3 regions of the Priestia sp. JV24 genome follow, and region 2 is predicted to be linked to each of the others. Evidence: riboswitches for the same ligand, from Rfam matches in the RefSeq annotation. Region 2 holds a riboswitch; each other region holds the start of a gene.
The links. Region 2 has a riboswitch for cobalamin ahead of OK414_RS10160 (ABC transporter substrate-binding protein). Riboswitches for the same ligand answer to the same signal wherever they lie in the genome.
Positions count from the first base shown of each region.

Region 1 (10,867 bases), on a different contig from region 2:
CAAAAGCCTGCGAAGCCCGCTCATAGCGTATGTAAGGAATCGCTGTTTCAGCAGCCGCGCCGATAGCATTTTTAGATGCTTCTTCTGCAAAAGGATGACTTGCATCCACAATAGCTTTTACACGATGTTCGTTTACAAAATCCATCATATCTTCTTTTTTGAGACGTCCAATTTTCACTTTCACTTCTGCACGCTGTAATTCGATAGCTGCGTTTTCGGTTACAACCGTTGCCGTAACCTCATGACCTGCTTTTTTCACTTGCACGGCTAATGCACGTGCATCGCTAGTTCCGGCTAACAATAAAATCATTTTAGCTCGCCGACCTTATCTTCATGGTGGTCGTGGTCATGATGGTGATCGTGGTGATGGTGTCCGTGATCATGGTCATGATCGTGATGATGGTGGTGATCAATATGCTCCATAATGCCGAGGCGATATTGACACGTATCGCAGTTCATTTTCACTTCACCTTCTAATCCTTCTTCAGCACGTTCTTTTAAAATTGTCTGCAGTTTTGGATGAAAACCGAAATAGCCGGCTAGCTTAAACTCGATGTTTTCATGCTGCATTTTATACTGCTTCACCATTTCTTCTAATCGCTTAATTAGTACTCCTGTAAATAAGAAATACGGGAGAATAACCACTTTTTTAGCGCCCAGTTTTAAACATCGCTCTACCCCTTCATCAATCAGTGGAGCAGTCACGCCCATAAAAGAAGTTTCAACGATTTTATAGTTTGTTTTTTCCCAAAGAAGGCGCGTAATTTTATATAGATCACTGTTTGCATCAGGATCACTTCCTCCTCGCCCTAAGACAATAACAGCCGTGTCTTCAGCTGGAGTTTCTAAATTCTCTCCTGATTCTTGTAATCTCGTTTTTAAAATTTCCAGGGCTTCTTCATGAACGCCAATGGGACGTCCGTATACGAAGTTTACGTGTGGATATTTTCCCTTAGCTTCATCTATAGCCGCCGGAATATGTATTTTAGAGTGGCCGGCAGGCAAGAGCATAATTGGAATTACAACTACATCTTTTGCTCCTTTTGCCACACATGTATCAATGCCTTGACTTACATTTGGGCGTTCAAATTCTAGAAAACACGTTTCTACTAAAATAGATGCGTCCCAATCATGCTTCATAGTCGAAATAAATTCGCGAATTTGATCGTTCCCTTCAGGATCTCTGCTTCCATGACCGACAAATAAAACTGATTTCATATAATGCCCTCCTATTTTTTAATCTCCACACGGAGCTGGTTCTACTTTTATTTTTGGTGTTATATCTTGATAGTCGAATCCATAAACGTTCTTCACACGCTTAAAGAATTTATGAAATCGCTCATTAGGATGACCTTTTTCTTTATATTCATGGACAATGTTCTCGACTATTTCAATAATGTCATCAGGTGCTATGCCTTCCGCCACAATTTGACCTGAATGCGCATTGCGTCCAACCGTTTTAGCTCCTAAAAATAAATCAAACGCACCTTTTCTATAGACAATGCCGATATCTTCTTGAACTGCGCCATAGCAGGCCATGCCGCATCCATTAATACCAAGCTTCAGCTCTTTTGGCATGTCCATTCCCCCGAGGCGCTTTTGTAATTCTTCCGTATGTGGAATAGCATCGCTTTTTTCTCCGTCACAAAAATCACACGCTTTGATTGTGAACACATCTCCGACCGGAGATAGTAAAAAGGAAGCTGCTTGGAGCTTTTTAATAATCACATCTGGTTGAGTCGTTGGGATTTGCAGTTTGATTTGATGGTCAGGTGTATACTCCATCGTACCTTTTTCACCAACAACTTCTGCTAGTGTTGTCATTTGAACAGGCGTGAATTTCTTATTTGCAAGTCCTGGACTAACCGCCACTTCGAAAATGGACTGTATTGGCTGATGTACGACCGCAGAAGTAGGTTCACCTAAAATTGCTTGAAGCGCTTCTTCTGCAAGAACTCGTGAAGTTGCTGTTTCTTCTGGTGTGGTCTGAACTGCTTCAATAGCTGAAGCTGTTTGCTTTACAGTCTCTTCTTGATCGAGAGCCCACGGTTCCGCTTCTTTTCGAAGTCGCTGATGCGGTCTTAGCGGCTGCTCCGTTTGGTTAAGGGTATATTTCCGCTGATATCCGCGCGGTGTAATCATTAAATCGTCGTAAAAAAACGTAGATGAATTCCCGACAACAACGGTAGTCAGCATGCCAATTTCATGATTTAACATGTCTTTTAAGTTGGTCATTACGACTTCTTCACGGTGACGATAAGCGCTTTTCACAAGACCAACAGGCGTATCAGGAGAACGGTACTTTAATAGAATCCTCTGTGCTTCAACAATTTGTCTTGTTCGTCTTCCGCTTTTTGGATTGTAAAAAGCCACTACGAAATCTGCTTGTGCAGCTGCTTCGATTCTTTTTTCGATTAGTTCCCATGGCGTAAGGTGGTCACTTAAACTAATTGTACAAGCATCATGCATCACGGGCGCTCCAAGGAGGGATGCGCATGAATTAATAGCCGAAATGCCAGGAATTACTTCCAGCTCTACGCCCGTTTCTTTTTTCCAACCTTTTTCAATCAACACTTCATACACAAGGCCTGCCATTCCATATACTCCTGCATCTCCGCTTGAAATGACAGCCACGGTTTTTCCTGCTTCAGCTTGCTTTACAGCTTCTTGTGCACGGCTTACTTCTTCGGTCATTCCCGTACTAATAATTTGCTGATTCGTTAACAGTCCTTGAATTAATTCCACATAGGTTTTGTAACCGATGATCATATCACTTTCTTGAATGGCTTCTCTTGCTCGCTGTGTAATATGTTCAAAGCTTCCCGGCCCAAATCCGATAACTAACAGTTTACCTTTCATGCTAGCTCCTCCTTTATGCGTTACTTTTTACTTTATCAATTCCTTCTATGGAGTCACTGTTTTCCGGGGAAACGAAACCATTTTGATCATATTCATAAATAATCGATTCCTTTATACTGCAGCCTCCTGCTAAATGTTCTTCGACAATCCGGTGAGCCACGGTTTCAGTGACCTGCTTGTACCAATCTCCTGAAGGATACACAATAGCTACAGGAGCATCTTTACATCGTCCGTTACAGCGTGTACGCGTTGTATGAACCGTTTCATCCAAATCCAGTTCCGTCACTTTATTTCGAATAGCTTGGGTGGCTTCTTCTCCACCTTTTCTCATACAGCTGCTTCCATTACAAATCAATACGTGATGTTTTGTTCCGTTTAAGTTCCACGTCGTCACACTCATTCGCTCCTTTACTAAAAAAAGCGCCTCTATCAATGATAGAGGCGCAGAAAAATTCAAACTAAGTTTTTGCACTTCCACCTATATCCCGTAGGGTAAGCTTCGCATTAAAGAAAGGCTGGTTTCCTGACTTCGATTCATCACTTGACTGCGCCTTCCCGAATACAGTGGCATATGCAATCAGCTCATCTTCACAGTGGCGGGTACCGCGCTGGCTTCACACCAGACTTCCCATTTAACACAATGTAAACATTGCGCACCTTTTTTGCACGATATGTAGTTTTACGACATGAGAAAAACCCGCTTCGCTAATATGCGAGCGGGTAAAACGTCAGAATAAGAGTGTACACGAATGCCACTTTAAGCCAACGTTTCCCTTCCCGCTCCCCGGAGAAATAGAAACTTCACAATAAAGACAGGTCTCCTGACTTGTGTATCATTCTACTTGAGAACCTTCCCGTGATTTTTCCACAGTGGTTATACTCGTTCGTCCACACTTACAGTTGCGGGGGCAGTACTGGTCTTTCACCAGTTTCCCTATTAAGCCTTCTTGGCATCTTTGTTGTTGCTGTTTGATATATATGAACCTTTTAAACTATCAGAATAATAGAAGTAACTACCATATCATAGCGTACATTTTTTTTTATTTCAACTCTATTCTTTTCGAAAGATACAAGCATCTATAAAAAAAACAAGAGCATAAAGTCAGCTCTTGTTTTTTCATTATATAGCTACTAATGTTAAATGAGGATCGTTATAATACACCACTTCTGAAAGAACTTTACAGCCATTTGTTTTGGCAAAAGCTTCTCTCGCCTGCTTTTCAGTTTCAAATTCAAACATTTTCATTTCTTTTCCAGCATATACCGTCAGTACCCACATGAAAAGATTCGCCTCCGATTATTGTAGGGATCGTTATATCCACATTATGCCGAAACCATTTCCTTTTGAAAACCCATTCTACAAAACTTGTCACAAGAAACTTTTAAAAATTTAAAAACATTTTAACTTCTGTAAATGAACAAAATGTACAAAAGGTTTAAGCAATATTACACCTCTTTAAAAAGGTGCTTTTTAACCAACTGTTGCTTCACCAGTAAAAAATATATAGTATTTATTAAAAAAAAGAAGCCGGACAGCCGGCTTCTTTTTTAGGAAAGGAAAGTACAGACATCACAATCCCGTACTTCTCTTTATTTTGCATAAAAATACACTAATTAAATATTCCTTTCTTAAAACAGAACCATGTTCGACTGCACATAGTGATAAAGAAGCTTATACGTATGGTTTAATGAATCTTGATGCGTTCTCTCAAACGCATGAGAAGAATCAATTCCTGGACCAATTAAGCCGTGTACGATATCATGTCCAGCACGAATAGCAGCAGAAGCATCTGACCCGTAAAACGGATAAATATCTAATTTGTACTGAATATCATGCTGCTTAGCTAGCTCCACCAAATGCTTTCTCAAACCGTAATGATATGGGCCGCTTGAATCTTTTACACAAATAGACACGGTGTATTCATCGGTAGATTGTCCATCTCCCATAGCACCCATATCAACCGCTAAGTATTCTACTGTTTGAGGTGTAATGTTCGAATTTCCTCCGTATCCAATTTCTTCGTTATTTGAAATGAGAAAATGCGTAGTGTATGGCAGTTCGATCTGTTCTTCTTGAATTGTTTTCATGAGCTGAAGCAATAAAGCTACGCTTGCTTTATCATCGAGATGACGAGATTTAATAAAACCGCTTTTTGTTATTTCTACACGAGGATCAAACGAAACAAAGTCGCCGACTTCAATTCCAAGGCTGCGAACATCTTCTGCGCTATGTACTTTTTCATCCAATCGAATTTCTATATTTTCTTGATTTCGCTCAGCTTTCCCTGCATCTTTATACACATGAACAGATGTTTGATGCATAAGGATGGTTCCTGTAAATACTTCTCCTGATGAAGTTTCAATTTCACAATATTCTCCTTCAATAGAATTGTAACGAAACCCTCCAATCAAGTCGATTTTCAGACGTCCACTCGGTTTGATTTCTTTTACCATAGCACCTAATGTATCGACATGAGCCGTCAGCATGCGGTGGTGATCTGTATCTTTACCGGGAATAGTAGCGACTAAGCCTCCTTTTCGATTGCGATACGTTTGAATATTTAGCTCTTTTACATAGTCTTCGACAAATGAAATTACCTTTTCTGTATTTCCAGAAGGACTGGGAATCGAAACAAGCTTTTTAATTAACTGAACAGTTTCCGTCATTATGACACTTCCTTTGTCTCTCATTTCTTTTATTTTACCATATGTTTCAAAAAAGATAACAGGCAGCTCCAAACAAAACAAGCCGGGCAGCTGCCCGGCTTGTTTGTTTTAAGCTATGTTTGATTTCTTTAATTCATTTGTATAATTTAATGATTTTTGCTTATCAAATTCGCCTTCAGACTTCGACATCACAATTGCAGCTAAAGCATTTCCTACTACGTTAACTGTGGTACGCATCATATCAAGAATGCGGTCAATTCCTGCAATAAATGCCATGCCTTCAAGAGGGAAGCCCATAGATTCAAGTGTAGCAAGTACAACTACAAACGATGCCCCTGGTACACCAGCCATTCCTTTTGAAGTTAACATTAGCACAAGAAGGAGCTGAATTTGATCCATAATGGAAAGGTCGATGCCGTACATTTGAGCAATAAATAGCGATGCCAGGGCCTGATAAATGGTTGAACCATCTAAGTTAAACGTGTAGCCTGTTGGAATAACAAACGATGTAACCGATTTAGAACAACCGAAGTCTTCCATCTTTTTGATAAGAGATGGTAAAACGGCTTCTGAACTTGCCGTTGTAAAAGCAAGAAGCAGCTCATCTTTTAACACTTTTATCAGCGTAAACATGCTTGTTCCAGCCATTTTAGCAATAATTCCAAGAACCACAAGCACAAAGAAAATCATGGTGAAGTAAACGGCGAACACTAATTTTCCTAATGGAATAAGTGATCCGACACCAAACTTTATAATATTAACACCAATAAGTGCAAATACACCTACTGGAGCAAATTTCATCACCAAATTAGTTACCCAAAACATTGCATCCAAGACGCCTTCAAAAAAGGCTAAAACAGGTTTTCCTCTCTCTCCAATCGAAGCTACGCCTACACCAAACAGTACGGAAAATAAAATGATTGGTAAAAGATCGCCTTCTGCTACGGATTGAAAGACGTTTGTCGGAACAATATGAAGAAGCTCTTGAGCAATCCCTGTACTTTCAGACGTTTTTGCCGTTGCCTCATATTGAGAAATATCGCTTTTTTCAATATGTCCCATATCAACCCCTGCACCAGGGTGGAATAAGTTCGCGGCAATAATCCCCACTACAATAGCAATAGTTGTAACAATTTCAAAATAAAGAATTGTTTTTCCGCCAAGCTTACCTAATTTTTTGATATCGCCTACTCCTGCGACCGCTACGATTAATGCTGAAATCACAATCGGTACGACAATCATCTTAATTAAATGAATAAATATGTCTCCAACCGGCTGTAAAATAGAAATGGCTGTATCGCTTCCATAAAAAATTGCACCTACAGCTACGCCTAAAATCAGTCCAATTAGAATCTGAGTTGCTAGACCTAACCTTTTCACTTTCTTGCTCCTTTCGCACAGTTGACTTTCATCCATCGAGCATATGCGGTTCCGCGAACCGTGTATAAATATACATCCTTACAGCACCTTATGTAAACAGTTCTTTACTAAAAGGATGTAAGGCCGCACATGCGAATTTTTAAAAGCCACGGTTCTGTTTTATCATATCAAATAATTGTTGTATATTGAGATTTTTTTGCTAAGTATTTTTCTATTTTTGCTATTTCAGCGAATAAATTAAAAAAATAAAATTTTATATTGAAATATGCATTTTAGGTTAGTATAATACGATACATGTTTATTTTTATTATTCGAATATAAAATTCTGAAAATTTTAATTATTCAACACGATAATAAAAAGCATTTATAATTTTGGAGGTTTTAACGTGTCAAACAAAGTTCCTTTTTCATTTATAGTGGTTATTGGCTTTATGCTTTTTGCCCTATTCTTCGGTGCAGGTAATTTAATCTTCCCTGCAATGTTAGGTCAGTCTGCTGGAAGCAATATTTGGTCAGCAAACGCTGGATTTTTAGTAACGGGTGTAGGTCTGCCTCTTCTAGGCGTTCTCGCATTTGGTTTTTCCGGAAAAGAGGATTTGCAGTCTTTAGCTAGTCGCGTACACCCAGCTTTCGGTATTATCTTTACTACGATTTTATACTTGGCAATCGGACCGCTTTTTGCGATGCCAAGAACGGGAAGCGTTTCGTTCGAAATTGGCGTTAAGCCTTTTTTATCAGAAAATCCAGGGCATCTTCCCCTTATTATTTTCACGGTAATTTTCTTTACTATTACCTGCTTTTTTTCGCTAAATCCTGCGAAAATTGTCGATTTAGTAGGAAAAGTTTTAACACCTATTAAATTAACGTTTATTGGAATATTGGTAGTTGTAGCTGTTGTGAACCCAATTGGGAAATTTGAAGCACCAAGCGAAGCTTATACAACACACTCATTTTTTAAAGGCTTCCAAGAAGGCTACTTAACAATGGATACACTAGCATCATTTGTTTTTGGAATTATTATTATTAATGCAATTAAAGAAAAAGGAGCAAAAACTAACCGACAAATCATCACAATTTGTGCAAAAGCTACGGCTATCGCTGCCGTTATTTTAGCTCTTATTTATAGTGCATTGTCCTATATGGGTGCTTCAAGCGTATCAGAGCTTGGACGTCTTGATAACGGAGGTACGGTTTTGGCTGAAGTATCAAATTACTACTTTGGCTCTTATGGAGGAATTCTTTTAGGTCTGATGATTACCGTTGCTTGTTTAACAACAAGTGTAGGCCTTGTAACATCTTGTTCATCTTTCTTCCATAAGCTGTTTCCAAGGGTTTCTTATAAGTTGATTGCTGTCATTTTATCAGCATTCAGCGCTGTTGTAGCAAACTTTGGTTTAACAGAATTAATCGCTATTTCGGTTCCGGTCTTAACAGCTATTTATCCGTTAGCTATTGTGTTAATTGCTTTAACATTCTTACATCCTTTATTTAAAGGACGTTCTGAAGTTTACCAAGTAAGCCTTCTGTTCACGTTTATCGTTAGTTTATTTGATGGCTTAAATGCTGCTGGATTCAAAATTGCGGCAGTAAACGATCTGTTTACATCGATCCTACCTATGTATGGAGTGGGTCTCGGCTGGGTAGTTCCTGCTATTGTAGGAGGATTAATCGGTCTTGGCATTACCTTCCTTCGTACAAATGATAATACGAACAGAAACACTTCAAGAAAATTGATTAAATAAAAAAGAGGATGCGAGTGCATCCTCTTTTTATTATGGCGTCTTATGAGTAAGGAGTTTTTTTCTCCATTAACTTCACTTCTTCTTTTAACACATGTTTTTCGTATAGATATTTATCCGTTCGTTGAAAATGATATTTATCAGCTTTTTCTTTTTCAGATGTGGTCAAAAGCACTCGACGATCAGAAGCATCTGACACACCAAACGTTTCATTTTGATAAGTAGCATACGGAGCTACAAAAAACACTTCTTCAACAGCATCACGAGGAACTTCTTTTGTAAAAGTCGTGTCATTGTATGAAATGAATCCATTTGCTACATCGCCTTTATCATAGCTAATCAGCTTTACACACCCGTTTTCCGTTTCATAACATTCGTAATCCCGTTCATTATATGCTGCATACAAACCTTTTCGAATCACAAAAAACCAGTCCTTTACATTGGATTAGCAACCGCTGGCACAAATCGTTTTTCTTCTGCCACATAGGTAGCTAAAAGTACTTCTTCCCCATTTACCACTTGGTATAGTTCCGCTCCGTTTGCTGGTGGATAATAGTTATCAAATTTGAACTCTGGAACGGTTTCCCCGTTTCAAGATCCTGTAAACCCATTAAGCGTACATGGAGGTCCGTCTATTGTTTTTCCTCCGAACACAGTTCCGTAGGGAATATCAACATGGCTTACCGCTTGCGATTTGAATTTGATTACACCGTACGTCGATCCTTCTTCAGGAAACGGCCTTTTACCTGAACCATCGGTGTAATCTAAACGTAAGCTTTCAACAAAATCTTTGTACGAAGCAATATCATGAACATCTTCAGCTTTAGCTACATATCCTCCCACTGCCGTATAAGATCCATCTACATACTTTTCAATATCTTTAGCAGGGATCGTTTTTTGCAGCAGCGTATCTTTTGTAAGGGGTGAAACAGAGTCACGTATAGCCTTCATTACTTCTATTTCATGAGAAGTTAATGTTTTAACATCCTTTAATTTTAGTTCATTAAACTCCTTTTTTGTAAGATTGACGCGCTTTAGCACTTCATTAATTTTTTGATCGAAATCTTCTAAGCTTTCTAAATCTGAAGCCGTATAATGAGCATCAACTGTCCTTACATCTTTATATACTTTTTTAACTTCATTTAATTCATACTGTTCTACTTCATCAGCCGTTTTAAACGTTTCAACGCTTGAAATGGTTTTGCCATTCGTATCAGCTACAACGTAACCGTCTTCAGCTTTTATTACATATCCGACTTCTCCGTTACCTAACGCAATTAAGTCTGACTGTTGAAAAACGGCTTTCTCTTTTTCTTTTTGAAATTCCTTATCTGTCATTCCCTTAGTAACGAGAGCTTTAAGTTCTGATATGTCTTTACTGTCTTTTTGATTTGCTTCTACTTTCTCAGCTGTAACTGATGATGAAGTTTCTGTATTAGATGGAGAATGAGTGACCGTCCCGATGACAAAAATAAGACCAAACACAATCCCTATGCCATACAAAAATTTGCTTGTTTTATGAGCTCTAAATAAAATTCCTAACACAATGCAAACAATACCCGCAATCAAGCTATCTACTAATAATAGATGTCCCAACCAAACCCCTCCTCTTTAATTCTTATTTATGTTAAAAAAATCCACAAAAGAGGTCAATACAATTAATGTAAATAAAGTTTTAAATAGGAATATATTCATAATTATTACTAATTAATCCCTTTTAGTAGGTCTCAAAAATAAAACACACCACCTAAAAATAGATGGTGTGTGAAGTATAGTAAGTAATTAAGAAATTTGTTTAAGTTCTGATGAGAGTTTTAAAAACTCTTCTTTATTTTTCATCAATAGCGTGCGGTCGATTTCTTCTTTTAGCTGTGCTTTACGAAATTCTGCAATCGCCTTGTCTAAAATCATCTCAGCGAATAATGCATCAAGCACCTTTCCGTTGGATTTTTGCGGTGAATTAAGTAAATTCTTTTTCATAAGAAATCAACTCCTTGGCTTTTTTATAATATAACACAAATATTCTGACTTTTCAATCATTTAAACCAAGTATTTTAAATCTATTTTTTTCACATAAAAAGGCCGCCCTTTTGTTATAAAGCGCGGCCTTTTATTACGAATCTGAGGCTTTTTCTTTTACTTCCGCATAGTAATTTTCATATTCAATAAATTCAGGAGCTTGATGAGCTGCCATGATACCGTGGTAGCTGATATCTAAGCCC
Region 1 covers NZ_JAPCIN010000016.1:245,482-256,348, forward strand. The annotation lists gene cobK (precorrin-6A reductase) at 1-310, opposite strand, end outside; gene OK414_RS13740 (sirohydrochlorin chelatase) at 307-1,218, opposite strand; gene cobJ (precorrin-3B C(17)-methyltransferase) at 1,237-2,859, opposite strand; gene OK414_RS13750 ((2Fe-2S) ferredoxin domain-containing protein) at 2,873-3,253, opposite strand; cobalamin riboswitch at 3,355-3,535, opposite strand; cobalamin riboswitch at 3,653-3,832, opposite strand; gene OK414_RS13755 (hypothetical protein) at 3,980-4,138, opposite strand; gene OK414_RS13760 (M42 family metallopeptidase) at 4,489-5,526, opposite strand; gene OK414_RS13765 (cation:dicarboxylate symporter family transporter) at 5,635-6,906, opposite strand; gene brnQ (branched-chain amino acid transport system II carrier protein) at 7,293-8,648, shown strand; gene OK414_RS13775 (hypothetical protein) at 8,689-9,066, opposite strand; gene OK414_RS13780 (hypothetical protein) at 9,237-10,241, opposite strand; gene OK414_RS13785 (IDEAL domain-containing protein) at 10,428-10,625, opposite strand; gene OK414_RS13790 (ammonium transporter) at 10,759-10,867, opposite strand, start outside.
Region 1: another riboswitch for cobalamin. It lies ahead of OK414_RS13750 ((2Fe-2S) ferredoxin domain-containing protein); the one in region 2 lies ahead of OK414_RS10160 (ABC transporter substrate-binding protein).

Region 2 (10,867 bases):
TCCGGCTAACTCTGTCAACTCTTCAAATTTTTCATCTCTTTTCAAATCAAGTTCAATAATTTCTTTTGCCAGCTCAATAATCTCTTCTTTTTTCAATTGTTGCACAGCCATTTAAAACGCCCTTTCCTTTTAGAATTTATGTATATTCTCACATTTATTTTCTATTCATCATTTTGAAAGCAAGTGATTAACCACAAGGCTTTATCCTGTATGGTTAACCACTTGGGATCGAGTTAATCATTAGTTTATAGGACTCTTTTCCCTATTTCATTATTTATGTCATTTTTTCTCACATAATAATTCAATAATATAACATATATATGTTAGAATATATTACATGTTATAATTTTTTGTATTTTTTTCCTTTATAATAATAACATACTACTACGTACTCAGGGGTGAGGGAGATTGTCTACGAATGAAGCGTCATATCGAGATAAAAAAGTCATGTCTATTGGGATTGTAAAAGAATTAACCGGTTTATCAGAAAGACAAATTCGCTACTACGAGAAAAGAAGCCTGCTCTTTCCGGACCGAACCAATACGGGTATCCGGAAATATTCGTTTTCAGACGTCGAACGATTAATGGATATTGCCGATCGCATAGAAGAAGGAGTTCAAACGAGTGAAATACGCACAGAATTGGCCAAAAAAGATGAAGCGAGAAAAATGAAAGAAGTAAAAAACCAAATGCTTCAAGGGCAGTTGAACGCTCATTTCAAGCGGAAGCTATAAAGTATACATACGGTGACTTTCCCGTCTCCGTTTTTATTTCTTTACGGCAAACAAAAAAGCGCATATCTAAAGATATCCGCTTTTTTGTCCGTTAAGCTGAGCGCCCTTTAAAGAATTTCGGCTGATGAGAACTCATGAACTTCGTTTTAGATAAAATGAACATAACCGATCCGCCCCAAATGAACAAAAAGGCAATCATCTCTACGCTAGAAAACGGTTCATGATACACGAATACCCCTAATAAAAGCGTCATGGTAGGAGCAATGTACTGTAAAAAACCGACCATCGATAGCGGAATAAGAGGGGCCCCCTTAGCGAAATATAGTAGTGGCATAGCTGTAGCAACACCGCCTCCAATTAAAAGAGCACTCAGATCAAGCGACTGAAGAGAAAAACTTGAAGATCCTTTCACTAAAAGAAAAATAAAATAAATAACCGCAATAGGTGCAACCATCATCGTTTCAATCGTTAATCCTACTTTTGCTTCTAATTGAATAGTCTTTTTTACAAGTCCGTACAAACCAAAGCTAAACGCTAAGCTTAATGATACCCATGGGATATGCCCGTATGTAACTGTCATAACGATAACACCTATAGCAGCTAATCCAACAGAAGCACCCTGCCAAAAATTAAGCTTCTCTTTTAAAACGACTATACCAAGTAAAATACTAACGAGCGGGTTGATGTAGTAACCTAAACTTGTTTCAATAATATGATTATGGTTAACCGCCCAAATGTAAACGAACCAGTTGATGCTGATCAGCACTGAAGCCACAAATAAAATGACCGCTTGTTTCGTATTACGAAATAATAAACCAAGCGTCTTCTTTAAAGCACTCATTTGCTTTGTCACAAGCAAAAGTAAAAGCATAAAAACAAATGACCATATGACACGGTGAGCGAGTATTTCATTCGCATTCACCTCGCCAAGAAGCTTCCAGTAAAGCGGAAAAAGCCCCCACATAACGTAAGCGCTGGCTGTATAAACAATACCTGCTCGCTTAGAATCTTGATTCATTTCTCAACCTCTTTTCTTTATCTCTCTGTCTCTTATCATTATAGATGCATTTACCTCTTTTTTATAGTTTTATTTCGCCTATCGAAATAGCTCATAAAAAAACGATCGCTTTTAGCTCGACCGTTTTTTATACCTTATTTTTTAGGCTGTTTGAATACTTTGGCACTGCGAATATACTCTACATCTTGTACATTTTCTCGCGCGTTAGCGATTCGAGCCGCAGCAAAGAAGTAATCGGATAAACGATTTAAATACTGAAGCACCGCCGCATTAATTTTATACTCACGCTGCACGCCAACAACAAGCCGTTCTGCGCGGCGTGTAATCGTCCGGCAAATGTGAAGCGTTGTCGCTGCAGGTGTGCCTCCAGGTAAAATAAAACGCTCAATGGTCGGCGCTTCTGACATATAGACATCAATGCGCTTTTCAAGTACTGATATCATGTCGTTTGTTACTTTGTACGGATGATCATCTTTTGCAAATGCTAAATCACTTCCACAGTCAAATAGCTCATGTTGAATCGTAATTAGCTCTTCTTTTACATCTTTTAATGTTGTTTCATCCAGCTGATAAATCGCTTGACCTACAAAGCCATTTAGCTCATCAATCGTACCGTATGCTTCCACTCGAATATCATCTTTATTTACTCGTCCTCCAATTAAGCTTGTCTGCCCTTTGTCCCCTGTTTTTGTGTAAATGTTCATTGTATTTCCTCCTTCAATCGATTAGCAATTCCGTACCAAATGTGATCTACTTTCCGGGCATGTGCCGCTAAATGCTGATACGCATACCCGCATTCATCTCTCCACTGCCGCTCTGTTGGATCTAAAGGAACAATCCCTTTGCCGACTTCAGTTCCAATCACTATTAACTTTTCCCATACACCGCTGTCTCTCCACTTCTGTATTAACTTTTTAACAACAAGGTGCGGAGACTCCAACTCGCTATGTATTAATTCCTTAACATAGTGCTCAAATCCTTCTAGCACTATGTAACTTTCTTCGAACTCAAGCAGTGGTAAAACAGGGTCTTCATACAAATAATGCCATTTTACCGACTCACTGGCATAATGCTGCTTCACCCATTTTCTTTTGCCGGTAAATGCACCGCCGAATACGAAATGCATGCTCTTCTCTCCTTTGCCTGTTTGTATGTACACGCTACTGAAAAACCTTCTCCATAAGAAAAAGAAACATCCCAAAGCGACGCTGTCTGTTTAAAATGGGATGCAAGTAAACGCAGTGGGCCGCCATGCGACACAATAGCAATGTGACGCAATTGCTGACTGGCCGCCAAATCGACCGCTTCTTCCCACGCTGCCCAAACTCGGTTTGAAAAGTTTGAGAAGCTTTCACCATTCGGAGGCGTATGTTCTGTCCAGTGATCAATCCAATTTCTATACGCCCGTATGTTTTTTAAATCTTCATACGTCTTCTCTTCCCAATCTCCAAAATGCAGCTCACGCCAATTTTTATTTTTAACCACCTGAGATTTTGGAAAAACAACTGCACTTGTTTCTAGCGCCCTTTTTAAGTCACTGGAAATAACGAGCTGAGGTTCTAGAAAAAGCTCTTTCAATTCATTTTTCCCTTCTATACTTAAAGGCGGATCACTCCACCCTATATATTTTTTCTGTTGATTTTCAAGCGTCATGCCGTGACGAATACATGTGATAACCAAAGAATTATCCATAAAAATGTTTCTCCTCCTTCAATGGTTGCCCCTATAACATCTCCTGTTACGCCACCAAACTGCGAACGATAAAATCGTATCCAGAGCCATAAAAAACCGGCAAAGAAAAGAATAATGAATTTATTGTCCATAAAAATAACGAAAATAGCAACTAAGAATAGGCTCATGATGATAAATCCGTAAATAGACCGTTTGGTGACTCCTTGTTGAAAATAAGCAGCCAGACCCGTATCTTTAGCGGGCTTATCTCTCATCAACGAAAAGGCTGCTCCAATTCTTGGAAGGGTAAAGACAATTAAGCATGCCCAAATTGATAAGGAAGAAAGAGACACTAATTCATAGATCGCACTAAAACGCAGCAGCAGCAGAACCATAAGAGAAAGAATAGCAAAAGACCCAACGTGCGGATCACTTAAAATCTGCAGTTTTTTTTCCTTTGACTGATGAGAAAAATACGCATCGCTTACGTCCATCCAGCCGTCTAAATGAAGGCCACCCGTTAAAACAAGCGGTAAAAGCAAAACTAAAATACTATCAACAATCGTAGTGATAGGTGAAGATTGAAGCAGCTGTAAAAAGCTATAAAACATCAAGCCTAGTAACATACCAATCCAAGGCAGTACAAAAAGTGAGCGTGCCGTTCTTTTTTCAGTCCATTGAACAGTTTTAGCTAGTGGTAAGATCGTAAAAAACTGGAGAGAAATCCGTAGTATGGCTATCCATTCTTTCATATATCTACACATTCCTTTCCTTTTTTAAAACGATAGATTCCCGCTTCTACACAAATAGCCACATCTGCTTTTTCTACAATATACTGATGTAATTTCCCTAATATCTTCATATAGCTATATGTGGGCTCTTCTAATACGCCCGCTTCAAACAGTTCATTAGATACTAGCACAACCGTCTGAGACTGCGCAAACAGCTTATCGAGCGTTTCTGTCATATGACGAAAAACCGCTTGTTTCCCTTCTTTTGTTTGCCACCTTTTTTCTGTTAAAAAAAGCTCATTGGCAAGCCAGTTCGTGACACAATCCAAAAGTATAGCATCATCACTTTGAAGATTTGGCAGAATTTGTTGTAAATCTACAGACTGCTCGATCGTTACCCAAGGCGTGTTCGCTGCTTGGCGTTCTTTTTGATGAAGCTGGATGCGTTTTTGCATTTCCTTATCTGTTTGCCTGCTTGTGGCAATATAAACAGCGCGCTTTGTACAAAAAGTTTGAACCATGTTCTCCGCTGCACTTGATTTTCCGCTTCGAACGCCTCCGCTAATAAAGATGATCATATTTCATCAAGTCCTTGTTTGATTACGTTAAGTAAATAGTCATTTTCTTCTTTCGTTTTCACAGCCAAACGGATATAGCGTCCATTTAAAAATGGAAAGTTTTCAGTATGACGAGCTACCACGCCATGGCTTGCTAAATAGACAAGCCATTCGCGCGTTTTAATAGAAGACGGAACGCTGCAAAGATAATAGTTTGTTTGAGAAGGAGAAACCAAAAGCCCCCATTCCTTTAGTTCACTCAAGGTCCGTTCCCGTTCTTGTTTAATATAATGTACGGTTTCTTTTACAAAATCTTTTTCATCCACACATATCATGCCTATTTGCTGCGACAATCCATTTACACTCCAAGGAGGCTGCTTTTTAGCCATCTTGCTAATGATTTTTTCATTTGCCAAAATATAGCCAAGACGAACCCCGGCAATATTAAACATCTTTGTCATGGAACGCACAACAATGATATGCTCATAATCCAGAATAAGAGAATCAAATGAAGGCTGATGTTCGACAAAATCAATAAATGCCTCATCAATCATTAAGTATGTACCATGATGAGCAGCAGCTTTTACTACTTTCATCCATTCCTCATGACTATACATAACGCCCGTTGGATTATTTGGATGACAAATCCACAGTACTTTTATGTCCGGAAGAATACTCATAATCAACTCTATATCCCAGCTCCAGCCATTTTCTTCAGCTAAAGGAACGTATGTCACTTCACATCCATAAGCTTTACTTGCCTGTTCATATTCAACGAAAGTCGGCTGTACAATCCCTGCTTTCTCTCCTGAAAATAACGAAGCAATAAGGAAAAACGCTTCAGCGGCGCCATTTGTAGGCAGCACTTGAGCAGCTGAAACATGATGATGAGCTGCAAGTTTATTTTTCAGCTCCGTTACTTGAGGGTCAGGATAACTAAACGCTGCACCCTTGAATTCGTTCCACTTTTCGTGAAGCACAAGGGGAGCCCCTAAAGGATTTGTATTCACGCTAAAGTCTTTTATATGCGACAAATTCTCAGCCCCTATTGCTTTTAAAAAGACATTAGGATTAGCTCCATGTGTAGGTAATAGCACTAATAACTCCTCCTAACAAAAGATATAATAACCACGTAGCATAGACCGTCCTTTTCATAATGAAAACAGCTTGTTCAATATGACCGGCTTGCAGAGGAATGAGTGGTTCACCCATTTTTGCACGATTAGATTCTATGCCTTTATATGTATTAAGCCCGCCGAGTTGAATACCTAACAGAGCAGCCACTGCGCTTTCCCCGTATCCGCTATTTGGGCTGGGATGCTTCTTAGCATCACGCTTAATCAAACTCGTTACATGCCCAAGAGAATACTGGCTTTTTGCTACATTAACAGCCGTCATCACCACTGCAGTTAACCGACTTGGAATATAGTTTAATACGTCATCGGTTTTTGCACTAAAGTAGCCGAACAGAAAGTAGCGGTCATTTTTGTACCCAACCATCGAATCACATGTGTTAATAGCTCGGTAAAAAAAGGCTAGGGCTCCTCCTCCTATAAATGCATAAAAAAGCGGAGCTGTAATACCATCACTTGTATTTTCAGCCACGGTCTCTACCGTCGCTCTGGCAATTTCTCCTTCTGACAAACGATCTGTATCTCGTCCCACAATCATACTTACTTCATATCTAGCTTTCTCCATATCTCCTAGCTGAAGCGGCTTTTGTACCTTATAGGCAGCTTCGCTTAAAGAACGAGTGGATATAGTAGTCGCAATCATTACGCCCTCTACTAAAACACCTGCTATAAAATGAACTCCGTACAAAGCATGGAGGAACAAAAAGGGAACAACTCCTGCGAGCACAGCCATACTTATCACAAGAAGCAATCCTTTAAATCGTCTTCCTGCACCTTTATTTAATCTAGAATCTATCCAATAAATCCATTTGCCAAACCAGCGAACGGGATGCGGCCAATTTTCGGGATCGCCTATAATTCGGTCAATTAGTAAAGCAATCGTCATGGCCGTCATGTGTGCAATTATCGCTTGTGTAATACTCATTTCTTCACCTCTTTCCCTTAAGTCCCTGCTCTAAGCTTATTTTCACCAGCTTGGCTACCGCTTGCCCTAAAGCGGTCATAGAGCCTGCATATTCATATAATGGTCCTTGCTGAGACGCTGCAACTGAGATGCTGTCCGTAGATGTCCCCGTAGCAATCGTCTTTGTAGCCGGATCTATGACACCCAGCTGTGACAGCGTTTTTGTTTTAGCTTCTGTGGCCGCAATAAAAAGCTGTAAAAACGCTGCATCCGTAAGCGTACCTTCCACGAAAAAAAACATATTAATTGTACCGGGAGAAGAATAGAACGGGACAGCTTCGTCAGCTGTAATATCTACTGCGTTTCCTACTCCAGCCGTTATCACGGAAGCTACTCTTACTCCGTAGCCTTCATAACAGTAAATCGCTCTTTCTTTTAACCAAACGGCTGTCATTAACCCTACGATTTGCTCATGGCGCACATTTTCTTTCATCAAATATTGCTCATACTCCAAAGAAGGAGTATCTGAATAATAGTCTTTGTGAACAAATCGATTGTAAAAGGTGTCCGTTTCCGTAATGCCTGTTCCTAAAACCCCTGAGCTGTATGTTTTATAAGAAGTCTCGGTTTTCATGATTAAAAGCTCAGGCCGTTCTTCAATTTTAAGATGTGAAAAGGGACCAATCCCCTTTTCAATTCGAACTGGAATATGGTCCCTCTTCTTATTTATTGTACACCTCAGGGTATACTGCTTTTGCTAAGTCCTCTAAGCCATCTACAATACGAGGTCCTAAGCGGTTGATTTTGTTTTGATCAACCTTCTCGATGTTACCCTCTTTTACAGCAGTCATGCTGCTCCAAGCGGGACGCTTCATAATCTCATTTTTATCTGCATCATACGTTGCGATAATAACGTCAGGGTTTAACTTAACAACTTGCTCTTCAGAAAACTTAACCCAACCCTTTTCACTAGCCGCTACGTTATCAGCACCGATCATAGTAAGCATTTCGTTCATGAACGTACCTTTTCCTGTTGTATAAATCTCAGGAGCTCCTGATACCTCTATCCATACTTTTTTACGATCTTCTTTTGAAATCGTTTTTGCTTTTTTCTCAATTGAAGCTACTTTTTCTTTCATGTCTTTAATTGTTTGATTAGCTTCTTTTGTTTTACCTGTTAATTTACCGATTTGCGTAATAGAATCATAAACCGTGTCAAACGTTGTTGAATCTTTTACAACAAATACCGGAATACCCGCACTTTCAATTTGTTTAAATACTTCATCCGAAACGCCCATACTTGAAGCGTGTGCTAGCACTAAATCAGGATTTAAAGCAATAACTTTTTCCGCATTAACGTTCATATCTCCTACCTGCGCTTTTTTCTTTACGCTTTTAGGATAATCATCGTTGCTTGTAACACCGACTAATTCTTTTTCAAGGCCAAGGGCATATACAATTTCCGTATTACTTGGCATTAAGGAAACAATTTTCTTAGGCTGTTTTTTCAACGTAATTTCTTTATCACGCGCGTCTTTTACCTTCACTGGAAATGCAGCTTGTGACGTTTGTGCCGTATCTTGCTTCGTTTTTTTATCACTGTTGCTTTGGCTGCCTGCACCGCATGCAGCAAGTACGATGACTAACAGTGCAATAATGGAATACGAAAGCCATTTTTTCATCTAAATACTCCCCCTATATATTGTTCATTGTGAATACGAAACCTCCACGTTAAAGAAAAAGCAAATGATCATGCAAAAAGCAGCGCTATCCCGTTTTTCCGCTTTGACTATGTATACTGCTCGCCGGCAGCTTCAAAATAAAAAAGCTTTACTTTCAATTGAAAGCAAAGCAGGTAACGTCAAGATAAGCAGGAAAAGAATCCGTTCACTATACTTGATATGTATGTTCATTACCCTGCTTCACCCTTCCTCGAAGGTTTCACAGCTAACAATAAGGCAGGTCTCCTGACTTACGCACAAAGCGCTTACAGTGGCGGGACCGCGCTGGTTTTTCACCAGACTTCCCTTTTCACTCAATCTTTAAATTGAGACCTTATTGCTTTACGATTATTCACTTGTCCTAGTATACCCCACTCATGGAAAAATGGAAATAGCCATTCTCACAAAAAAAAGCTGCAAGAATGCTCTCGCAGCTTAAGGAATTAAAGAGTTGCTAAAAATTCACGGACCGCTTCAGGCGTTTTAGCATTTGCACTGTGCAAGTGTGCAATTTTTTCACCGTTTTTATATACAAGAAGAGAAGGAATACCCATTACATTGTTTTCAGCAGAAAGTTCTTCAAACTCATCCTTGTCAATTTTAAACCATGCTTTATCTGTATTTTCATCAACGATTTCATCAATGAACATATCCAAACGTTTGCAATCAGGACACCACGTTGTCGTAAAAATCCCAACGCTTAGTGTTTCGTTCTTAATTTGTTCGCGAAATTGTTTTTCTTCCGTAAATTGTTTCATTGTGTTACCTCCAGCATCTATTCGTTCCTTCTCACTATTCTATGGTAAGAAGTCTGACTTCATTATAAACGATTTTTTTATCGTTGTGCTAATGTTTCAGCTTATTTAGACCCTAACGGTTTTAGACGTAAAAAAATGCTAGCTTAAAAAAGCTAACATTTCGAAATCGCAGAATGTTGTGTCTATTATCAGCTAAACCATTTAGGCGGCATGTTTCGGTTCCAATAAATTTTCCCTAAATCATAATGCTTCTGAAAATTATCTGCAGCCGCATGATAGTGAAAATTAAACCAGTATCCATCTTTTGGAGGATTTTCACGCCGTACATGAAATCGTATTAAGTCCTGACCGGTTTCCCGGTCATATACATGGAAAATCTTTTCACCGTAGCCAGCAGCAGGATGCTCGCTTATCTCGAGATTCTGAATTGACTGTTCACGTTCAGTGCCAATGTCGGTCAGCACTTCTTCAATTTTAGGTAACACTGCTTGACGAAATTCATCTTCAATGACAGGTCCAATTTTTGTTCCGAATTTTTCCACTGACTGTTTTTCAGCTGATTCCATTGCATACGTAACAAATGATGAAACGTCTTCATATTTTGGTTCTTCATATGGCAAATGAATATCTTCTATAACAGCTGTGACAGGAGTTGTTTCTCTTACATACCCTGCTTTATGTTGCTTGTCCGCTTTTGCATCATCAACGTATAAATATTCTGGTGGAGTGACAAGCCCAAATGTAAATACTGTAATAAATACAACTAGCATTCTTTTTATCCATCTAGGCATTCGTATCTTTCCTTTCTCATCTTTTCCCATATGGTCTTTTCATATCGTAAAATTCATTGTCATAACTCACTAGGTATTGTAACATACTTATTAATTTTTTACCTATATTTGCTTATTCATTTATGCTGTCTACGGGCATTCGACAACTTTTTAGTTAGCACCTTCCTTCTTCTGTTTGAGGTTGTCACACCGAGCGGAAACCTATACAAGATATTCCTTTTTTGCTGGATGCTTAAACACAAAAGTATTTTTATGTTCAAAAATATATCATACTTTTATGAACTTTAGATGAAATTCACAAAAAAAACTTCCAAAACTTTTTAATTCCTAAAAGGTTTTGGAAGTCTTTTCAATGAGCGTGATTCTTTTTACTTTTTTGTTTATTTTTGTATATCAATTGTCCCGTAATGAAATTTTGATGTTTTTCGTTTTTGCACGGTAAATCCATGCTCTTCAAAACGACTGCTTTTCCAATGATCTTTTAGCACGACCTTTTGTTTGGCTACTCTTTTTGCTTCTTGTATAGCCATGGGCGTCAGCGTGGTATACAGTGCTATTGCTTTAATACCGTTAATTCCATTCGATTCCTCAATTTGCTCTTGAAACATAGGATCAAAGTAGACAACATCAAAAGAATTATCTTCACAACACGCCAAAAACGATTCAAAATTTTGATGAACCACGTTTATACGCTTCATTGCATCATTCAACTCTTGTACGTCACTTTCCCAATTTAAGAGTCCTTGTTTGACTAAATAAGCTACATAGCGGTTGCCTTCTAGTCCGACAACTTTTCCGCTTTTCCCTACCGCTGCGCTCGCCATCATACTATCCGATGCAAGACCAAG
Region 2 covers NZ_JAPCIN010000015.1:163,701-174,567, reverse strand. The annotation lists gene OK414_RS10215 (hypothetical protein) at 1-111, opposite strand, end outside; gene OK414_RS10210 (MerR family transcriptional regulator) at 409-735, shown strand; gene rarD (EamA family transporter RarD) at 827-1,753, opposite strand; gene OK414_RS10200 (cob(I)yrinic acid a,c-diamide adenosyltransferase) at 1,888-2,457, opposite strand; gene OK414_RS10195 (bifunctional adenosylcobinamide kinase/adenosylcobinamide-phosphate guanylyltransferase) at 2,454-2,879, opposite strand; gene OK414_RS10190 (histidine phosphatase family protein) at 2,831-3,445, opposite strand; gene cobS (adenosylcobinamide-GDP ribazoletransferase) at 3,403-4,176, opposite strand; gene OK414_RS10180 (bifunctional adenosylcobinamide kinase/adenosylcobinamide-phosphate guanylyltransferase) at 4,173-4,733, opposite strand; gene cobD (threonine-phosphate decarboxylase CobD) at 4,730-5,809, opposite strand; gene cbiB (adenosylcobinamide-phosphate synthase CbiB) at 5,784-6,770, opposite strand; gene OK414_RS10165 (adenosylcobinamide amidohydrolase) at 6,775-7,383, opposite strand; gene OK414_RS10160 (ABC transporter substrate-binding protein) at 7,472-8,431, opposite strand; cobalamin riboswitch at 8,689-8,822, opposite strand; gene OK414_RS10155 (thioredoxin family protein) at 8,914-9,228, opposite strand; gene OK414_RS10150 (YpjP family protein) at 9,417-10,019, opposite strand; gene OK414_RS10145 (class I SAM-dependent methyltransferase) at 10,400-10,867, opposite strand, start outside.

Region 3 (10,867 bases), on a different contig from region 2:
AATGAAATGGATTGATCAATATGGCGCTGGCGCTTGGCGTTTTGCTTAATACTCCAGTGCTGATCAATTAAATAAACGGACTTATAATACCAGTTTGTTGCTGGCGATAAATCTGGTGCCGTCACTGGGATTTTATAGTTTTTCTTTTCCTCTGAATAAAACTTACGGAAAATCGGATCAATACTTGCAGTAGAACCCGCGATAATAGATGTTGATGAATTAGGTGCTACAGCCATTAAGTAGCCATTTCTTATCCCATTGCTTTGAACTTCGTTACGCAGTTCACTCCACGCTTCGCTTGTGTATTTACGTGTTTCAAAATAAGCGCCTGACTCAAAATCTGAGCCTTTAAATAATGGATATGCACCTTTTTCTTTAGCTAAGTTCATGCTTGCCTGTACGGTTAAGTAAGCAATTTGCTCGTACAATTCATCGCAATATGCTACCGCTTCATCTGTTTCCCATGCTATTTTCTTTAAGGCAAGCAAATGGTTCCAACCAAATGTGCCAAGTCCTACTGCGCGGTACTTTTGGTTTGTTAGTTTTGCTTGAAGTACTGGCAAATCATTTAACTCAATAACGTTATCAAGCATGCGTACTTGAATTGGAATTAAACGTTCAAGCACATCTTCAGTTACGGCTCTCGCTAAGTTGATAGAAGAAAGATTACATACAACAAAATCGCCCGGATTCTTTGTAATAATAATTTTTCCGTCTTCCGTAATTTCCTCTGTTACGACCGTTGTGCTTTGGTTTTGCGTAATTTCTGTACATAAGTTGCTGCAGTAGATCATGCCCTCGTGGCGGTTTTGATTAGCTCGGTTAACCGTATCACGATAAAACATATAAGGCGTTCCGGTTTCAAGCTGGGAAAGCATAATGCGCTTGAAGATTTCAATAGCAGGTACTGTTTCTCTTGAAAGCTGTTCATTATTTACACACTCAGCGTAACGAGTGCGGAACGAACCGCTGCCTTCTTCTTCATCATAAAAATCTTCTAACGAGTAGCCCATCAGCGTACGAACTTCGTGAGGATCGAATAAGTGCCAGTCTTCACGTGCCTCTACTTTTTCCATAAACAAATCTGGCAAACATACACCAGTGAATAAATCATGCGTGCGCTGACGTTCGTCACCATTGTTCAAACGCGCATCTAAGAATGAAAAGATGTCTTTGTGCCATACGTCTAAATATACGGCAATAGCTCCTTGGCGTTGACCTAGCTGATCGACACTTACAGCCGTATTATTTAGCTGTTTCATCCATGGAATTGTTCCTGATGATACGCCTTTAAAACCTTTTATATCACTTCCTCGGCTTCTAATATGACCGAGGTAGACACCAATTCCGCCTCCATTTTTACTAAGCGTGGCCAAATCTGTATTGCTATCATAAATACCGCGTAAGCTGTCATCAATCGTATCAATAAAGCAGCTAGATAGCTGTCCGTAGCTCTTTCCTGCGTTTGAAAGTGTTGGTGTGGCAACCGTCATATATAGACTAGAAAGCGCCCAATACGCTTCTTTTACTAATGCTGTTCGATTTTCTTTCTTTTCTTGAGACATCAGCGTCATAGCAATGATAAGAAAACGTTCTTGCGGTAATTCGTATACGCGCTTATCATGTGATGTCGCTAAATAGCGATCTGCTAATGTCAACAATCCAATGTATGTAAATAAACGATCGCGTTCAGGAATAATGACTGAAGCAATTTCATTAATTTCTTCTTCTGTATATGTTTTTAATAGCTGCTTATTATAAATGCCGATTTTTGTTAGTTCTTGAATAAGCTGATAAAACGAACCGTACTTCTCTTTTTTATCGTAACCTCGGTTGTCCGCTGCTTTTCGATATAGTTCGTTTAAGTAGACGTCTGCCGCTACGTACGTCCAATCGGGTTCTTCCATTGAAATACGCTCTAAGGCTGCCAAAATTAGGACGTTTGCAACCTTTTCGTCCGTCATATTTTCCTTTACTGTAACAGTTTGAATAACCTTTTCCTCATACAAAGAAAAATCAAGCTGCGTAAATTCTTTTTTTAAACGTTCAATATATGCAGTTAATTCATGTAGAATTGTAGGCTTTAATGTATTCACCATAAATATGGCTCCTCTCTTCACTTCAAAATAAAAAATCGCTCACCGTACCTCGGTGAGCGAATAGAACGAAGATAGAAGAAGACACTAAGTCTTTTCTCAATCCTCGCTCTACCCTCTCACCTCCCGAAGAAGATAAAACGACATAAAAAAGGCAGGTCTCCTGACTTATGCTTCTTTTTACTTTAAGGCCTTCCCATGATGTTTACTCACAGTGGATCTCCTTATTTCATCAGCATTCACAGTTGCGGGAACAGCTTTGGATTTTCACCAAATTCCCTTTTAAGTCTTTTTATCAGACACCTTTTTCACTGGAAAACACAAAATATAGTATTTTATTATAGATTTCAAAACAACATATTGTGTTATGTTATAAACACATTATATAGGACAACTTAGAAAACTATCAACCTATTTTCAAAAATAATTTTGTTTTTTACGATAAAACTCTTCGACTTTTTTCATCAAACTATTCCATCATAACATGTTTTGACACGCTTGATGGAACAATGTGCTCTTTTTAAAAAATTTGTCCTATTTTTCTACTAAACATTGACAACCTCAATAAAAAAACCGTTTTTCATCAAAAAACGGTTTTTAATTATTTGTATTCTTTTTCAAATGATTTGATTGTTTTGATAAACTTTTTATCAATATCGTATCCTATCCCCGGTTTTCCCTTCACCTTTATTACTCCGGCTTCTACCTCTACTTCGGGCTTAATAATATCTTTTTCCCAATAGCGAGACGACGCAGAAATATCACCTGGTATCGTGAAAGAAGGGAGTGTGGCAAGGGCGATGTTATGAGCTCGTGAAATCCCTGCTTCTAACATTCCTCCAACCCAAAGTCTTACACCATGCCGGACGCATAAATCATGAATTTGCTTTGCTACGGACATTCCGCCAACTCGCCCGATTTTCACATTGATAATCTTACAGCTTTCTTGTTCGATTGCATGACGTGCATCTTCACAGCTCACAATACTTTCATCTAAGCAAATTGGCGTCTTTATTTGCTTTTGTAACAATCGATGATCAAGGATATCATCAGAACTTAACGGCTGTTCGATCATCATTAAATTCAATTCATCTAGTTTCTTTAATGAATCACTATCGCTTAAAGTATAGGCTGAATTGGCATCAGCCATAAGAGGAATGCTTGGAAATTCATCTCGAATTTGTTTCAGTAGCTCATAGTCAGCACCCGGCTTAATTTTCACTTTAAAGCGCTTATAGCCATCTTTCATGTAAGTCTTTATTTGTTCTTTCATTACGGAAATGTCATTTAAGCCAACTACCACTCCAGCTTCTACAGCAGACCTTACTCCGCCAATTACTTCAGATAACGGCTTGTTTTGCCGCTTTGCATACAAATCCCATACAGCACAGTCCAAAGCTGCTTTAGCCATGTTATTTCGCTTTAGAGGTTTGAATAACTTTTGAACATCCTCTGGTTTTTGAAGCTGCTGATGAAGAAGCGAGGGAATTAAAAAATCGTCTAACATATGAAAACATGTCTGAATCGTTTCTTCCGTATACCAAGGAGATGAAAAAGCAACGACTTCTCCCCACCCTGTAAATCCTTGTTCATCTTCTACTTCAAGCAAAATCAATTCTCGATCCTGTACTGTACCATAGCTTGTTGAAAAAGGAGAAAGAAGCTTCATGTCAATTTTATAAAGATGTACTTTTTTTATAATCATCGATTAGCTCCTTTTCTGTATGAACGATGATAGCTTCCGGCGTATGATTTTATTAGAAGCTGTTCGCGGCAGCTCCTCTACTCGAACGAAATACTTTGGAAGTTTGTACTTTGCTAAAAATTGTTGAATGTGTAAAGATAATTCTTCATCTGAAACGTCTTCGTTTACAACAATACATGCAGCTGGAACTTGTCCCCATTTTTCATCACCTACTCCCGTTACACCGGCCTCTTTAACAGCGGGATGCTTCAACAAAACATTTTCAATTTCAGCTGGATATACATTTTCTCCACCTGAAATAATAAGGTCTGAACGTCTGTCTAACACATATAGAAAGCCTTCTTCATCCACTTTCCCGATATCTCCTGTATAGAACCAGCCTTGTTGAAGGGCTTTTTCAGTAGCTTCTGGTTTATTTAAATATCCTTTTGTAACATTTGGACCTTTAACAATGATTTCTCCTGCTTCGCTGGTCTCATTTCCTTTTTCATCTACAATTTTCATTGCACATGGAAATAATGGTTTACCTGCTGATCCCAGTTTTCGCAAACTATCTTCAGGTGAAAGCGTAACGAACTGTGAAGATGTTTCTGTCATTCCATACGTTTGATAAACAGGAATTTCTTTATTCACACAAGCCTCTAAAATAGTAAGCGGTGCAGGTCCTCCTCCTAAAAGCATGCATCGAAACGTATGCGGATATTTTCGTTCCCCTAACTCATCGAGCATGTTGGACAGCATGGAAGTGACAACCGAAATAATCGTTACCTCTTTGTTTTCAATTGCTTCATTTACTGCTCTTGCTTCAAACCGTTCTTCTAAAATGATTTTCATTCCGTAAAAGACGCTCCGCATTAAAATAGATAAGCCGCTAATATGAAACAAAGGAACCGCTATAAGCCAGCAGTCTTTTTCGTTTAATCCTAAATTAAGCGCTGAGCCAACGGAACTCCACCAGTGATTTCCATACGTCTGCAGCACTCCTTTTGGATGACCTGTTGTTCCGGACGTATACATAATGGTAAATGTCTCCTCGAGATTCCACGTTTTTTGAAAATCCGTTTCTGCTTCTGGAGAACTTTTTAAAGCAGGTAAAGTAAGCTGAGTAATGGAACTTTGGAATTCTCTCATTAAAAATGTTTCATCCGCAATAAGCAACGACACGTTTGCATCTGTTAGCTGATAATTAATTTCTTCGTTTGTCAAACGCGTGTTGACGAGCAGCAACCTTGCACCAATATAAGAAACCGCATGTAAAATCTCAATAAACTCCACTCTATTTTTCATGTATAAAGCAATGGTATCGTCTTGCTTTACACCGTTAAACGAAAGCTGCTGTGCTACTTTTTGAACACGTTTATGAAGCTCTTGAAACGTAAGAGACGTTTGGGATGTTTCTACCGCCACTCGATTTGGCGTCAAATATGCTCTTTGCATAAGCCCATTGGGAATCGTTTGGCTACTCATGAATTTCTCTCCTTTTTATACTGATTAACTAAATTAAATTGAAAAAACAGCCTGATGATAATCACCAAGCTGTTTCAGCTGTTTAAGGGAAACGTGGGAACTGTTGGAAGTCTGGATTGCGTTTTTCCTTAAATGCATCGCGACCTTCTTTTGCCTCATCGGTTGTGTAATAAAGAAGCGTTGCGTCACCCGCAAATTGCTGGATACCAGCTAAGCCATCCGTATCAGCATTAAATGCTGCTTTTAAGAAACGAAGAGCGGTTGGACTTTTTTCTAACATCTCTTCACACCATTGAATTGTTTCAGCTTCAAGCTGTTCTAATGGAACGACCGTGTTTACTAATCCCATGTCTAGTGCTTCTTGAGCGTTGTACTGACGGCATAAGAACCAGATCTCACGCGCTTTCTTATGACCTACGATGCGAGCTAAGTAACCAGAGCCATATCCTGCATCGAAGCTTCCAACTTTAGGACCTGTTTGTCCAAATACTGCGTTATCCGCTGCAATTGTTAAGTCACATACAACGTGAAGAACGTGGCCACCACCAATTGCATAGCCTGATACCATCGCAACAACCGGCTTTGGAATTACGCGAATTAAACGCTGTAAATCTAGAACGTTTAGACGTGGAATTTCATCTTCTCCTACATAGCCGCCGTGGCCGCGAACTCTTTGGTCTCCGCCTGAGCAAAATGCTTTATCTCCAGCACCTGCTAATACAATTACTCCAACGCTTGCATCGTCACGAGCATAAGCAAATGCATCGATCAATTCCATTACTGTTTTTGGACGGAATGCATTGTGCACTTCCGGACGGTTAATCGTAATTTTAGCGATTCCGTTATATGTTTCGTATAAAATGTCTTCATACTGACGTACTGATGTCCATTCAACTGTCATCTTTATTTCCTCCTAATTATGTAGTAGCTAAGAACTCACTTACTATTCTACCAAAAATCTCGGGTTGTTCCACGTGAATTGCATGGCCTGTCCCTAAAATAATTCTAGAAGTAGCATTTGGTATTAATGTTTGCATTTCTTTGGAAATTAAACAAAACTTTTGATCTACTTCTCCTGTAATAAGCAAAACCGGCATCAACAGATCGTCCAGCTTCTCCCAAAGGGACGGCTGGACTCCTGTTCCCATTCCTTTCAAACTGTTGGAAAGGCCGATTTCTGTATGCGAAAGTCTTTCTTTACGCACCGCTTCTTGAACATGGCTAGGCAATTGCTTTTGAGAACGAAAAAGAGGAATTCCCTCCCAAAATTTAACAAATTCTTCAATTCCATTTTTCATAATGCGGCTCGCCAGCTGTTCATCTTTTTCTTTTCTTAGCTTTTGTTCTTCCCGCGTTTTTAAACCAGGCGATGCGCTTTCTAATACCAACTTTTTCACATGGTGTGGATATCGCTGGGCAAATGAAAGAGCAAGCCTTCCTCCCATCGAATATCCAATTACATTCACCTGTGATAAAGATAGCTGTTGAAGAAGCTCATGCAGTGCTTCAACAACTGCTTCCATTGAATATGGTTTGATTTCTTTGGGAGCTGCTGATTGGCCATGACCAATAATATCAACAGCAATTACCTGATAGTCTTTAACGAATTTCTTCATAAAGGTACGCCAAGTTTGAGAAGAGCCGGTAAAGCCGTGAAGCAGAAGCAGCGGCTCTCCTTTTCCCTCGGTGTGCACATGGTAAGATACACCACTTAATTTATACCTCATTGCCTATTCCTCACCGTTTGACAAATTTATTTCCTCGGAAACAAGTTTCCACAAACTGCGATGAGTCTCTACATTTTCTGTACGAGTTGTACGAATCTCTACAACATGCAACCCGCCCTTTGTGAAAGCATGGTTCATTGCATGTCGAAATTCTTCCCAGCTGCTTGCTGAAGAAAATGTGCCATCATACAGACGAGTGGCATGCTCAAAGTTTAATCCAGTTGGCGTACCGAATAAAAATTCAAAGTGCTTTTCTTGTTTTGACTGCGGTAAAAATGAAAAAATTCCTCCGCCGTCATTGTTAACTAGCACAACGGTTAAATTTAAATTATGCATTTTAGCTGCCAGCAGACCATTTAAATCGTGATAAAACGATAAGTCACCAATAAATAAAACGGTGTGATCGTAAGCCGTGCTTACGCCTAGAGCAGAAGAAACTACACCATCAATTCCATTTGCGCCCCGATTTACAAAGAGTGGAATATCTTTTTCCGTATTTAAGAAGAAAGAATCAATATCTCGAACAGGCATTGAATTTCCAGCAAACAAAGCCGTGCCTTCAGGTACTACATCAACAATTTCTTGAACTACTTGTCCTTCGAACCATTCCTGGCCAGAAGTTAGTGTTCTCAGAGCCTGTGCAGTTTGAGCATTAATCTTTTTCCACAGACTCAGCCATGAAGTAGATTCCTCTTGATTCGCTGAAAGACGCTTGATCAGTTCTTCACAAAATAATGTCTCATCGGCTTCAATCATCACTGTCGAACGTAAAGTAGGGTCTCTCCAGCCTTTACCTTGGTCAACTACAAACATTTCTGTCGGCTCGTGTGCTTTCAAAAATTGCAATAGCGGTTTCGATACCGGCATCGCGCCAAAACGAATGACAACTTCAGGGTAAAAACGCTCATCAACCTTATCACTTTTTAAAAATGTATCATATGTCTCTATTACATTTTCTTTTGAATGCTTGCCGCTTCTTAATTGTGATAACGGATCTGCGAGCACTGGAAAGCTTAAAGATTCAGCTAAACGGCATACGCTGTCTACTGCTTTTAAAGACATTTGATCTCCGCATATAATAAGTCCTTTTGTTGTTCCCTCTAAGCGCTTCGCAATTTCTTCGAAACCTTTTTCAGATAGAGATGCTTCTCCATGAATAGCAGACACATATGATTTACCGCGTTTCCCTTGACTCCATAAATCTTCAATAGATAAATCTGGTACAATCGGTTCACGTAAAGGTACGTTAATGTGTACAGGACCGCTCGGTATAGCTTGAGCTGTATGAACAGCCCTTGAAGCTACTGTTCGAATATAACGATTCATATCTGCACTTTCTTCTGGTAAAGCTGTATCTACAAACCACTTCGCATATTGACCGAAAAGATGATTCTGATTAATGGCCTGCGGGGCACCTATATCCCTTAACTCATGGGGACGATCCGCTGTGATAACTACTAAAGGAATGCGTGAGTAGTGAGCTTCAATTACTGCAGGATAATAATTCGCTGCAGCTGTTCCGGATGTACATACAAGCGCCACTGGTTTTTTCTTTGCTTTTGCTATTCCTAGAGCAAAAAAGCCGGCGGAACGTTCATCAATATTTAAGTGCACATGAATATCAGGGTGCTCAGCCATAAGCATCGCAATAGGCGTTGAACGTGACCCTGGACTGACCACTACTTCTTCAACATTTGCTTCTACTAATTCATCCACGAATGACGCAATATACGTTGTTAATGATTTAATGTGTTCCACGCATAATCCCTCCTAAAGCTGAAAGCATCGGGTTGAATTTAATTCTTGTTTCTTCATATTCACTTTCAGGCGTAGAATCTGCTACAATTCCACAGCCCGCAAATAAAACGGCTTCTTTTTGCTGAATAACACCAGAGCGGATTCCTACTATAAATTCACCGTTTCCGTTGATATCCATCCATCCTAAAGGAGCTGCATACCACCCTCGGTCAAAGGATTCTAGCTGTCGAATAATAGGCAAGGCCTCCTGTTGAGGATATCCTCCTAGCGCTGGTGTTGGATGGAGCTTTTGAATAAATGAAAATAGCGTTACATCTTCCTTTATACGCCCTTTAACAGGTGTATACAAATGTTGAATATGCTTTGTTTTATATAAACTTGGCGTACTTGGAATTTCTACTTCATAACAATAAGAATTCATCGCTTCTTTAATCATATGAACAACAACATCGTGTTCAATTAAGTTCTTGGGATCTTGAAGCAGTTCCTCACCTAGTTCGTGATCTTCCTGCCTTGTCTTTCCTCTTGGAATCGAACCCGCTAAACATGTGGAAAACACATAATCTCCTTGTTTTTGCACTAGCCTTTCTGGGGAAGCGCCGATAAAATGCTGATGCTCTCCCTCTAAAATATATGTGTAGCTAGTTGGCTGTTCCTTCAACAGACGCTGAAGCACGTATTCAGTAGAAATATCTTCATTAAATTTCACTTTTAATTGACGAGCAAGAACTACTTTCTCTATAGCCTGTTGCTTAATTAAAGTAGTAGCTCTTTCAATATTTCCTTTAAATTTCTCTACCCCAATTTCCTCTTTTTCCAACACCAAAGGTGAAATATGGGATTCTCCGTCGTACTCTTCACAAAGAACAAGTTTTTGGACCTCTTCGAAATAATTGATGTGCTTTTTAACAGAATCTTGTCCTTTAACCATCATATTAACGGTAAGGTATCCTTCTTTGTCTACCTGAGTATATAACACAGTTGGAATCATAAATTTTGAACTCGGGAAATCACTCCAATAGTTTTCTTGATACTGATTTGGGTCAAATGAAAATCCTCCAAATAAAAGAGGACCTGTCCCATCAGGGGAAATTTGGTTATTTTTATAAAAGTCTTCTTTTATAAAGCGCTTCCATTCATTTTCAATGTGGAAATAACGTTCTTTTGCCGCATTGGTGCAAATAGTATGCGCATATCCTAATCCAACAAATGTATAATAACTGTTGGGATCTTTCCAAAAAAAGCGTTCTTTATAAAACTGGTCATGTCCGTTCGCATAAAAAATAAGGGGGTCAATAGGTCTTACTTTTTTCACTAAACTGACCAATTTTGGGTGATTTTCATTTTTTGCACACTCAATCGCATCTTTAATGTATTCTTGTACTAACTGTTCGGTCGTTGCAATCACACTACGTCCCCCCGTTCATCTTTTTTTCTTAAGTCTGTAACTAACTTATTATAAACTTTCAGTTCAAAAAAATCTAGCATCGCGATTCACGAGAAAAAATTAATTTCGCTTGTCTAAATTATGCCTTTTCATTAAATGAATCAAAAATCTTTATGATCTATTCAGTACTCTTTAGACCTCGAGAGCGTTATTTTTATCATACCCTTTTCTATAACCTTTAACTTTCTTTAATTTTCCACTCCTTTTCTCTCTTAGCTTCATGAATACCCCAAATACTCCTAATATGAATCGTGTTTTTTTGAATTTTTAACACATACTACAAAAGCACAATAAATTTTTAAGGGGGAGCTTCATGACACTTTCAAAACAAGAAATCAGTCAGTTAAAACAAAATTTACAGCAGCAGCAGGCTGATATTCAATCGCACTTTGATCAAAATGATCATTTTGGTCTAACTCGAAGCGACGCTCACGATGCTGTAGGAGAACTTTCAAGTTACGATAACCACCCTGGTGACACAGCCACGGAAACATACGAGCGTGAAAAAGACCTTGCATTAAATGAACATGCAAAACAAGAGCTACATGAAATAGAAGAAGCACTTCAGGCAATCGCTCACAGCACGTATGGAACGTGCAAAGTATGTGGAGCAGATATCTCGTTTGAAAGACTTCAGGCTGTACCAACTACTTTATACTGTAGAGAA
Region 3 covers NZ_JAPCIN010000023.1:825,267-836,133, forward strand. The annotation lists gene OK414_RS25520 (ribonucleoside-diphosphate reductase subunit alpha) at 1-2,099, opposite strand, end outside; cobalamin riboswitch at 2,232-2,418, opposite strand; gene menC (o-succinylbenzoate synthase) at 2,698-3,801, opposite strand; gene OK414_RS25530 (o-succinylbenzoate--CoA ligase) at 3,805-5,268, opposite strand; gene menB (1,4-dihydroxy-2-naphthoyl-CoA synthase) at 5,351-6,169, opposite strand; gene menH (2-succinyl-6-hydroxy-2,4-cyclohexadiene-1-carboxylate synthase) at 6,186-6,995, opposite strand; gene menD (2-succinyl-5-enolpyruvyl-6-hydroxy-3-cyclohexene-1-carboxylic-acid synthase) at 6,999-8,753, opposite strand; gene OK414_RS25550 (isochorismate synthase MenF) at 8,740-10,161, opposite strand; gene OK414_RS25555 (TraR/DksA C4-type zinc finger protein) at 10,514-10,867, shown strand, end outside.
Region 3: another riboswitch for cobalamin. It lies ahead of OK414_RS25520 (ribonucleoside-diphosphate reductase subunit alpha); the one in region 2 lies ahead of OK414_RS10160 (ABC transporter substrate-binding protein).